DNA from 2 places in the Lysinibacillus sp. fkY74-1 genome. Region 2 is predicted to be linked to the other one. Evidence: a T-box and tRNA genes for the amino acid it is inferred to sense, from the RefSeq annotation. Region 2 holds a T-box; the other holds one or more tRNA genes.
What was found. The T-box of region 2 lies ahead of ileS (isoleucine--tRNA ligase). A T-box ahead of a tRNA ligase gene usually reads a tRNA of that ligase, here a tRNA-Ile.
Positions count from the first base shown of each region.

Region 1: it encodes a tRNA-Ile, which carries the amino acid that the T-box ahead of ileS (isoleucine--tRNA ligase) is inferred to sense. The anticodon was not compared.

Region 1 is NZ_CP170173.1:3,565,151-3,569,866, reverse strand. It holds gene nadB (L-aspartate oxidase) at 1-338, opposite strand, end outside; gene ACE1MS_RS17550 (cysteine desulfurase family protein) at 439-1,509, shown strand; rRNA gene rrf (5S ribosomal RNA) at 1,758-1,873, shown strand; tRNA gene ACE1MS_RS17540 (tRNA-Val) at 1,884-1,959, shown strand; tRNA gene ACE1MS_RS17535 (tRNA-Thr) at 1,963-2,038, shown strand; tRNA gene ACE1MS_RS17530 (tRNA-Lys) at 2,045-2,120, shown strand; tRNA gene ACE1MS_RS17525 (tRNA-Leu) at 2,142-2,226, shown strand; tRNA gene ACE1MS_RS17520 (tRNA-Gly) at 2,263-2,337, shown strand; tRNA gene ACE1MS_RS17515 (tRNA-Leu) at 2,343-2,431, shown strand; tRNA gene ACE1MS_RS17510 (tRNA-Arg) at 2,440-2,516, shown strand; tRNA gene ACE1MS_RS17505 (tRNA-Pro) at 2,526-2,602, shown strand; tRNA gene ACE1MS_RS17500 (tRNA-Ala) at 2,620-2,695, shown strand; tRNA gene ACE1MS_RS17495 (tRNA-Met) at 2,723-2,796, shown strand; tRNA gene ACE1MS_RS17490 (tRNA-Ile) at 2,804-2,880, shown strand; tRNA gene ACE1MS_RS17485 (tRNA-Ser) at 2,896-2,988, shown strand; tRNA gene ACE1MS_RS17480 (tRNA-Met) at 3,040-3,114, shown strand; tRNA gene ACE1MS_RS17475 (tRNA-Asp) at 3,118-3,193, shown strand; tRNA gene ACE1MS_RS17470 (tRNA-Phe) at 3,250-3,325, shown strand; tRNA gene ACE1MS_RS17465 (tRNA-Gly) at 3,331-3,404, shown strand; tRNA gene ACE1MS_RS17460 (tRNA-Ile) at 3,406-3,482, shown strand; tRNA gene ACE1MS_RS17455 (tRNA-Asn) at 3,487-3,563, shown strand; tRNA gene ACE1MS_RS17450 (tRNA-Ser) at 3,573-3,663, shown strand; tRNA gene ACE1MS_RS17445 (tRNA-Glu) at 3,666-3,737, shown strand; partial or broken gene ACE1MS_RS17440 (iron siderophore-binding protein) at 3,791-4,059, shown strand; gene ACE1MS_RS17435 (diaminopropionate ammonia-lyase) at 4,189-4,716, shown strand, end outside.
Region 2 is NZ_CP170173.1:2,497,049-2,501,764, forward strand. It holds gene ileS (isoleucine--tRNA ligase) at 1-2,036, opposite strand, end outside; T-box leader at 2,096-2,332, opposite strand; partial or broken gene ACE1MS_RS12120 (DUF2785 domain-containing protein) at 2,576-3,057, opposite strand; gene ACE1MS_RS12125 (hypothetical protein) at 2,994-3,233, opposite strand; gene ACE1MS_RS12130 (hypothetical protein) at 3,230-3,781, opposite strand; gene ACE1MS_RS12135 (Lrp/AsnC family transcriptional regulator) at 4,127-4,573, opposite strand; gene ACE1MS_RS12140 (DJ-1/PfpI family protein) at 4,712-4,716, shown strand, end outside.

The sequences.
Region 1 (4,716 bases), 1.1 Mb from region 2:
TCTAGACCTAGAGCAGGAGCTCCATTGTTATGCCGATCAATAGGAAAACCAGCTTTAAGGTAATTGCGCATTATTTTTGTGCCTTCTTCTATGAGTGTTTGAACATGTCTACTTTCATGATGAAACTCTCCAGCCTTCAATGTATCCGCAACATGGCAATCAATATGGTCCTCCTCACTTATCACAGCAGCAATGCCACCCTGGGCACGATAAGAACTACTTGTATGGACGGATGATTTTGTAACTATTTGTATTTTAAAATGTTCTTCAAGCAATAGAGCAGCCTGAAGTGCTGCAATACCACTGCCAATTATCAGGACGTCTGTCTTTACATCCATAGTTATACCTTCTTTACAGTTGTCTTGACAACTATCTTTACATAAAATAAAAAAGAAAACAAGACCTGTTGAACGAGAGAGGAAGAATACGATGATCTACATGGATTACGCAGCAACATCACCAATGACGAAAAAAGCGCTTGAAGCATATGTAGAGGTGGCACAGCGTTATTATGGAAATAGCTCAAGCCTCCATGATTTAGGAGGGCAAGCTCATTATTTTATCCAGCAGTCAAGAGAGATTATAGCCCATGAGCTCGGTGTCAATAGTGATGGTGTTATCTTTACTGGAAGTGGAACAGAAGGAAATATTATGGCCATTTTGTCATTAGCATTAGCCTCTAAAAAAGGGAGGCATATTATTTCATCACAAGCTGAACATACGTCTGTACATGCGGCCATGAATACATTGGAGAAAATGGGCTTTGAAGTGACAAAATTACCGTTGCAAAAGGATGGCTGTATTGACTCAGAGCAACTTCTACATGCTATTCGAAAAGATACAGCATTAATTTCTATTCAACATGTAAATTCAGAAATTGGCTCTATTCAACCTGTGGAAAAAATAATTGAGGCAGCCAAAGAATCCGCTGTTTACTGTCATATAGATTGTGTGCAATCCTTTGGAAAATTAACTATACCAAGAGGGGGAGACGCCATGACAATCTCTGCACATAAAATAGGAGGACCTAAAGGATGTGGTGCAGTTTATATAAACCCTGCAATCCGTGTTCCAGCACTAACGCCAGGCGTAACTCATGAGAGAGGACTAAGAGGGGGGACTTTAGATACACCTTCAATTGTTTCCTTTGCGGCAGCGGTTGAAAATAATAATTATGAAAGACAGCATTACGAGGAATTAAGAAGATATTTTAAAAGTCGCCTACCTAAAACAGGCCAACTAATAGAGTGTAAGCAGCAATTGCCGAATATTTGTGGTGTTATGATGAGTAAAGTGGAGGGGCAGTATGTATTATTAAAATTAAACGAGGCAGGGATTAGTATATCAACAGGAAGTGCGTGTGATATTCATAGCGAATCCGGAACAAAAGCCATTTTATCGATGAATTATTCAATCGAAGCGGCTCGCCGATTCTTTAGAATATCTTTCGGAGATTCAACAACATTTAAAGAAATTGATAGATTGACTAGGGAACTTGCTACTATTTAGTAGCAAGTTTTAAGTTAGATAATAAGCTGAAAATATATAGATGAAAAATAATTGTTTTCTTTTGAAACAACTATTGCTATAATATTTTGCAGGGCAATATTTTCTCTTACTTAACAAAAATATCTTTTAAAAGTAATAATTTCTTTTTTTTATAAAAAAGTATTGCACAATATGAGAAAACGTTATACAATAATTCTTGTCTTGAAGGACAGGTAAACAACTTCAAAACAAGATACATAATAAAACAGTCTAGTGATGATGGCAAAGAGGTCACACCCGTTCCCATACCGAACACGGAAGTTAAGCTCTTTAGCGCCGATGGTAGTTGGGGGCTTCCCCCTGTGAGAGTAGGACGTCGCTAGGCATAATACCCAGGAGGATTAGCTCAGCTGGGAGAGCATCTGCCTTACAAGCAGAGGGTCGGCGGTTCGAGCCCGTCATCCTCCACCATTCGCCGGTTTAGCTCAGCAGGTAGAGCAACTGACTTGTAATCAGTAGGTCGTGGGTTCGATTCCTATAGCCGGCACCATTTTTTGAGCCATTAGCTCAGTTGGTAGAGCATCTGACTTTTAATCAGAGGGTCGAAGGTTCGAGTCCTTCATGGCTCACCATTTAAGTACCAACCATATTAAGCGGGTGTGGCGGAATTGGCAGACGCACTAGACTTAGGATCTAGCGCCGCAAGGCGTGGGGGTTCGACTCCCTTCACCCGCACCATTTTTCAATATGCCAGATAAAAAAACTTATGCACATGCGGAAGTAGTTCAGTGGTAGAACACCACCTTGCCAAGGTGGGGGTCGCGAGTTCGAACCTCGTCTTCCGCTCCAAATGTGCCGGGGTGGCGGAACTGGCAGACGCACAGGACTTAAAATCCTGCGGTAGGTGACTACCGTACCGGTTCGATTCCGGTCCTCGGCACCATTTTATATGCGCCCGTAGCTCAATTGGATAGAGCGTCTGACTACGGATCAGAAGGTTATGGGTTCGACTCCTGTCGGGCGCGCCATAAGAACAACGGGAAGTAGCTCAGCTTGGTAGAGCACTTGGTTTGGGACCAAGGGGTCGCAGGTTCGAATCCTGTCTTCCCGACCATTTCCAAAAAATATTATGGGGCCTTAGCTCAGCTGGGAGAGCGCCTGCCTTGCACGCAGGAGGTCAGCGGTTCGATCCCGCTAGGCTCCACCATAGTAAAATAACCAGTATAAAGATCCTGGCGGCGTAGCTCAGCTGGCTAGAGCGTACGGTTCATACCCGTAAGGTCGGGGGTTCGATCCCCTCTGCCGCCATCTTAAAGGACCTTTAGCTCAGTTGGTTAGAGCAGACGGCTCATAACCGTCCGGTCGCAGGTTCGAGTCCTGCAAGGTCCACCATTTATATATTGTTACGGAGGTATACCCAAGTCTGGCTGAAGGGATCGGTCTTGAAAACCGACAGGCGGGTAACACCGCGCGGGGGTTCGAATCCCTCTACCTCCTCCAGTTTCTATGAATGAATGGTGCTTTAAAAACTCGAAAAGACAATATGATTATCGCGGGGTGGAGCAGTGGTAGCTCGTCGGGCTCATAACCCGAAGGTCGTTGGTTCAAATCCGGCCCCCGCAACCAAATGGTCCCGTGGTGTAGCGGTTAACATGCCTGCCTGTCACGCAGGAGATCGCCGGTTCGATCCCGGTCGGGACCGCCATTATTTATTGATAGACGTGATAAGCAAAGAGTGAGCAAGCTTAGCATGGACGAAATGGGTCAGTAGCTCAGTTGGTAGAGCATTAGATTGAAGCTCTAAGTGTCGGCGGTTCGATTCCGTCCTGACCCACCATTTATGCGGGTGTAGTTTAATGGTAAAACCTCAGCCTTCCAAGCTGATGTCGTGGGTTCGATTCCCATCACCCGCTCCAAGGGCCTATAGCTCAGCTGGTTAGAGCGCACGCCTGATAAGCGTGAGGTCGATGGTTCGAGTCCATTTAGGCCCACCAATATTCCGAAGTAGCTCAGTTGGTAGTAGCACCTGACTGTTAATCAGGTTGTCGCAGGTTCGAGTCCTGCCTTCGGAGCCATTTTTTTATGGGGAAGTACTCAAGAGGCTGAAGAGGCGCCCCTGCTAAGGGTGTAGGTCGGGTAACCGGCGCGAGGGTTCAAATCCCTCCTTCTCCGCCATCGGCCCGTTGGTCAAGTGGTTAAGACACCGCCCTTTCACGGCGGTAACACGGGTTCGAATCCCGTACGGGTCATACTAAGTGCAGTAGATGAATTTACATCTACTGCACTTTTTTTATGAACTGAAAAGCTAGAAAACTTAGCAGTAGAGGTAGGGAAAGAAGTAATCCCCCAAATGGATGGGAATGTTATTTTCTTCTTCACATACATGCCAATAGGTGATGATTCAGCATTAGCAACTGAACAAGAGTGGACAGAGATCCTCTTTGGAAAAACCTTTCTGCTGTACAAAAAGGCAATGCACATAAAGTAGATGATGTCATTTGGAGTACAGCTGGAGGAATTTTAGCTGCTGCTATTATGCTAGATCAAGTAGAAGAAATCTTTGCGAAATAATTAATGGATAAGCTATACATTCATGGAAATAAGGTGAGTGTATAGTTTTTTTATTTCCTACGTTAGATAGTAAGAGCATTTTGTATTTTTTAGAGAAATAGACTAAGATGTGGAGAGAGGGGGAGAGATATGAGAGAAAAATTAAAATGGATTCCTAATCAACATGATGTAGGCCAAGATAATGACGGACAAATAACAGCCTTACTTTCGAATTTTACACTTGAACAAGTAAAGAAAGTTAGTCAATTCCAACGTACATATGAGAAGTTTGAAAAGACACCACTCCATCATTTAGCATCATTAGCTTCTTATTTAGATGTAGAAAAAATCTGGATAAAAGATGAATCGTTTCGATTTGGTTTGAATGCCTTTAAAGTACTAGGAGGCGTTTATGCTATCGCACAATATGTTGCCAATCTGCTCAATAAAGATATTGAAGATCTTTCATTTGAACAATTAAAGTCATCCAAAATAAAAGATCAGTTGGGAGAGTTAACCTTTATTTCAACAACAGATGGGAACCATGGTCGTGGGGTAGCTTGGGCAGCTCGAGAGCTAGGTTTTCAAGCACGAATCTATATGCCTGCTGGTAGCGCCAAGGAACGATTACAAAACATTATAAATGAGGGAGCCCATGCTGAAATTACGGCAATGAAT
Region 2 (4,716 bases):
GACAATATCCACTGATCTAAAGGTGTTCGTGTACCAGTATTTGTAGCATCATACGTAAATCCATCAATGTTGGCATAGAGCTGATAAAATTTAAATGTATTATCCAATGTATCCACTAGCTTTGATTTGGCATCCACCACAATCTTTTTGGAAAAACGCTTTGGATTCCAAGGAGAGCTATCAACTAAAAATGCCCAACGTAATGCATCTGCCCCATATTGGTCCATTAACTCTACAGGCTCTAATGCATTGCCTTTACTTTTTGACATCTTTTGTCCATGTTCATCCAACACATGCCCTAACGATAACACCTGTTTATAAGCAGGCTTTCCAGTAAATAACGTCGAAACCGCTAATAAGCTATAGAAAAAACCACGTGTTTGGTCGATTCCCTCAATCACAACATCTGCTGGAAACTGATTGTGAAAAGCCTTGACATCTTCAAATGGATAATGTTGCTGTGCAAATGGCATTGAGCCGCTGTCAAACCATACATCCATTACCTCTGGTGTCCGCGTCATATCTCCTTGACATGTAGGACAAGTACAAACAATTTCATCAATAAACGGTTTATGAAGCTCTATTTGCTGATCGACAGCTCCCTTGGCTAATTTTTCTAACGCTGTGATACTATGAGGAGCCTCCTCATGACCGCAATTCTGACAAATCCAGACATTCAACGGCGTACCCCAATAGCGGTTGCGGCTTATATTCCAATCCACTATATTTTCGAGGAAGTTGCCAAATCGCCCATCCTTAATATGACTAGGATACCAAGTCACTTGCTGATTGTTTTGTAATAATTGCTCTTTTAAAGCGGTCATTTTGATAAACCAGCTATCCGTTGCATAGTACAATAATGGAGAATCACAGCGCCAGCAATGCGGGTAGCTATGCTCATATTTTTCTTTACTAAATAAGAGCTCCTTTTTCGCAAGCATTTTTATAATGTCCACATCACAATCTTTTACAAATCGTCCGACAAGCTCTGGCACCTCTTCTGTGTAACAGCCTTTCAGATCCACTACATTGACAAAGGACAAGCCATGCTGTTGAACCGTTTTATAATCGTCCTCCCCATATGCTGGAGCAATATGCACAATCCCTGTACCGCTATTCTCCGTGACATAATCAGCCATCACGACAACATGACCTTGATGAACCGTTACATATGAAAATGGTGGCTGATAAGACACACCAGCAAATTCCTGCCCAGTATGCTCACTTAAAATTTCCACAGCTTCAGTGAAAACCTTAGAAACCAAAGATTTGGCTAAAATAAATACCTGATCCCCTTGCTTTACCCGTACATATTGTAAAGATGGGTTCATCGCCAACGCTACATTGGCGGGTAATGTCCATGGTGTTGTGGTCCAGCCTAAGAAATATTCATCACAATCAGCAAGCTTAAACATAGCTGTGACAGATAAATCTTTCACATCCTTATAGCCCTGAGCTACCTCATGTGAGCTTAAGGATGTTTGACAACTCGGGCAATATGGTGAAACACGATGCCCTTTATATAAAAGCTGTTCCTTATGAACATGACTTAAAATATGCCACACCGATTCTATATAATCATTGCTTAATGTGAGATAGGGATCATCCATATCAAGCCAATAGCCAAGCTGTTCTGTAAAGGAACGCCATTTCTGTTCATAGGTAAAAACACTATTTTTACACGCTTGAATAAAGCGCTCCACTCCATACTTCTCAATCTCCTGCTTCCCTGAGATACCTAAGGCTTTTTCTACTCCTAGTTCTACAGGTAAACCATGTGTATCCCAGCCTGCTTTTCGTTCAACAAAAAAACCTTGCATTGTTTTATAGCGGGCCACTACATCTTTAATCGTTCTTCCAAAGGCATGCCCAACATGTGGTAAACCATTTGCTGTCGGTGGTCCCTCATAAAATACAAAGGGCTGCTGTCCAGCTCGATTTGTGACAGAGGCTAAAAATGTTCCCTCTTGCTCCCACAATGTCCGTATCCGTGTTTCTCGTTCAAGCGTCGTTTCTTTCTTTTGTTCTGTTTGCATTTAATTCCTCCTATACAATTCTATTTTGTATAAAAGGCATACAAAAAACCCCGTCCCAAGAAAGGGACGGGGTTAACCGCGAATACCACCCTAATTCTATTGACGCCAGTCAATAGCACTCAGCAACGTACTATCATACGTGTTCTTTTTAACGGTAGACACCCGGGTTAGCTTACTGTTTTCAGCCAACCTTCTCAGAGAGGATTTTCATGTAACACCTGCACACCGACTTCCACCAAATGTCGGCTCTCTGTAGAACAAAATGAAACATTACTTTTTCTCATCAACGAATTTGTATGCTTTTATTGTCACTCATCTTATCAGATTTACCAATTGTCTGTCAACGGTGGACAATCTTAATTAATCTCATTTAGACAAGTGATAATGCTTCGATGCAAGGTTGCATACTGAGCTTGGTGATTCGTTTGAATAAAAAAGCTCTTTAGCAATGTTTTACTATTAAACCTTACATGATAAAAATACTCTTCGTCCACTTAATCTTTTAATGTGGATAGGATTGATGGAATTTACTGGAATGATCAGACTACCTCATTTTGTGCTAAGCCTCGCTCCAACATCGCAAAAATGGGTACTAACAGCCTTTCATCCTCATCATGAATAAAGATATATTGAGGCTGTAAATAAATGGACCCTAATGCATGTAACATATCAACATAGGCAGTTTTCTTTATTTTAGGATTTTTCACAAGTTCATCGATCGCACCTGATACATGTGCTACACTATGCGCCCATCCCTTGCCAGGTACAAAGCCCTTCCATCCATTTCTTCTTTTACATAAGCCAGTAATTTTGTTTGACCTTCGTCTATCCTGTCCTGCGTTAAAAAATCATCCTCTAAATCTCTTGCTAAAATAAATGCAACCAATAAAGTTGTAAAGGAACTAGTAAAGACCCCATCTGATGCCACTTCCTCAATATCTTTCCATAATAAATGGTTCAAGCAGTAATGCCAGAGGTCTGTCCTATAACGATATCTAACAAATTTTTTTCGAGTATCCATTCATAGAAGCCACTATAAATATAGGTATCTCTTAGCTCACTATCGGTCGAGCCGATATGGGCTAGCATGGACTGTAATAGCTGTTCTTGATTCACTTGTTCCCATGTTGTTTGACGCTGTTTTATTGTGCTTAGCTTATCTTTTAAATCACCTGCCATCAATATATCCTGTATCAATTGTCAAACTCCCCTTTATTCCTTATGGTTATGTTCTCCCGGTAGAGCCCCTCTAACTTCCAACCATTATTAAAACGGACATATGTAAATTCCTTTTGCCAATCATCCGTGTGCAGAATTACCCTGCTACGCCAGGGTAAGGTGGAAGCATATATTTGCCCTCTACGAACCTCAGCTATATCATCGGTTACACCAAGAAGTGTAGAAGGTGCAATTGTATGATACATTAAATATTCTTGACGATCCGGATTAGACTCAATTTCTTCCATTACCTGCCGGTGAAAAGCAATTACCTGCTCATTTGCCTGAAATAGTGAATAAACTAGAGTACCACCGAATAGAACCATGAAGGACGCTACAAGAAGTACATGCTTCTTCTTCAAACCTATGTAAAATGCCCAATTCTTTTCTTTGTTGAATAAATGGATATACATAGCAATACTTATAGGCCACAAAAATAGTAACTGCCAACATAGGACTACCCAAAACACATCTCCAAACGAGACAAAATATCGAATGCCTAAGTAATTAACAATCCATAATGACATCGACCAGCGCCAAGTGGACTCATCCCGGGACCTACTTTTTAAATAAATGAGTAGGAGTGGCAGGCTTAGGAAAAAAGCAGTCCCATTATCCAATAGAGCGAATATCAACTGACCACCTCTTTAATTAGAAAAATATTACAACTATTGTAACTGAAACCAGAAAAGATTAAAAGGTTGGATACAAACAAAAAAAAGCCTGCCATTTGAAACAGACTTAGTTATTGAACATGTTGGTCGATGTGCACATTCATACTGATTTGCCATTCGTCTCGTAATATGGCACTTCCACTCCATCACCATTTTTAAGACATTACTAAAGGGAAGCTTTGCAGAAGTCGCCTGAGCCTACATATTATCGTTAAGATCCGTAAAAGGTGTAATCACCATTTTTTCGTTTGCAGATAACACGATATTAGTAGAGGGTGTACCATAGGGCATGGTCGCATCAATAAATTGCTCTAATGTTTCTACAGAATAGGTTGCTAGCTTGACAATATAGCTAATCTCCCCTGCTACGCGATAACATTCGAGTACATCCGGGTGGCTATTACAAAAAGCAGATAGACTTTTACAATCGATGGATTTAAATAAAATAATCGCTTGAATCGTTCGGTCCATTTTTTTGATGTTTACTTTAGTGTGATACCCTTCAATCACACCTTGTTCCTCGAGCTTTTTGACGCGTTCTATTACAGCCGGAGAAGATAAATGAACAGTAGCGGCTAATTCTTTCATCGAAATTTTAGCATTCTGCTGTAACTGCTGTAAAATGTGAATATCAATTTGATCCACCATTAATCACCTTTCTTAATTAACTTTTATTTATATAATTCCTGTTTTAATAAGGAGATTTATCTAAATTACATTATATAGCTTCTGTTAACGATTAGCTTCTTTAATTACAATAAAAGCATAAAGGAGGCAGAACAAATGAA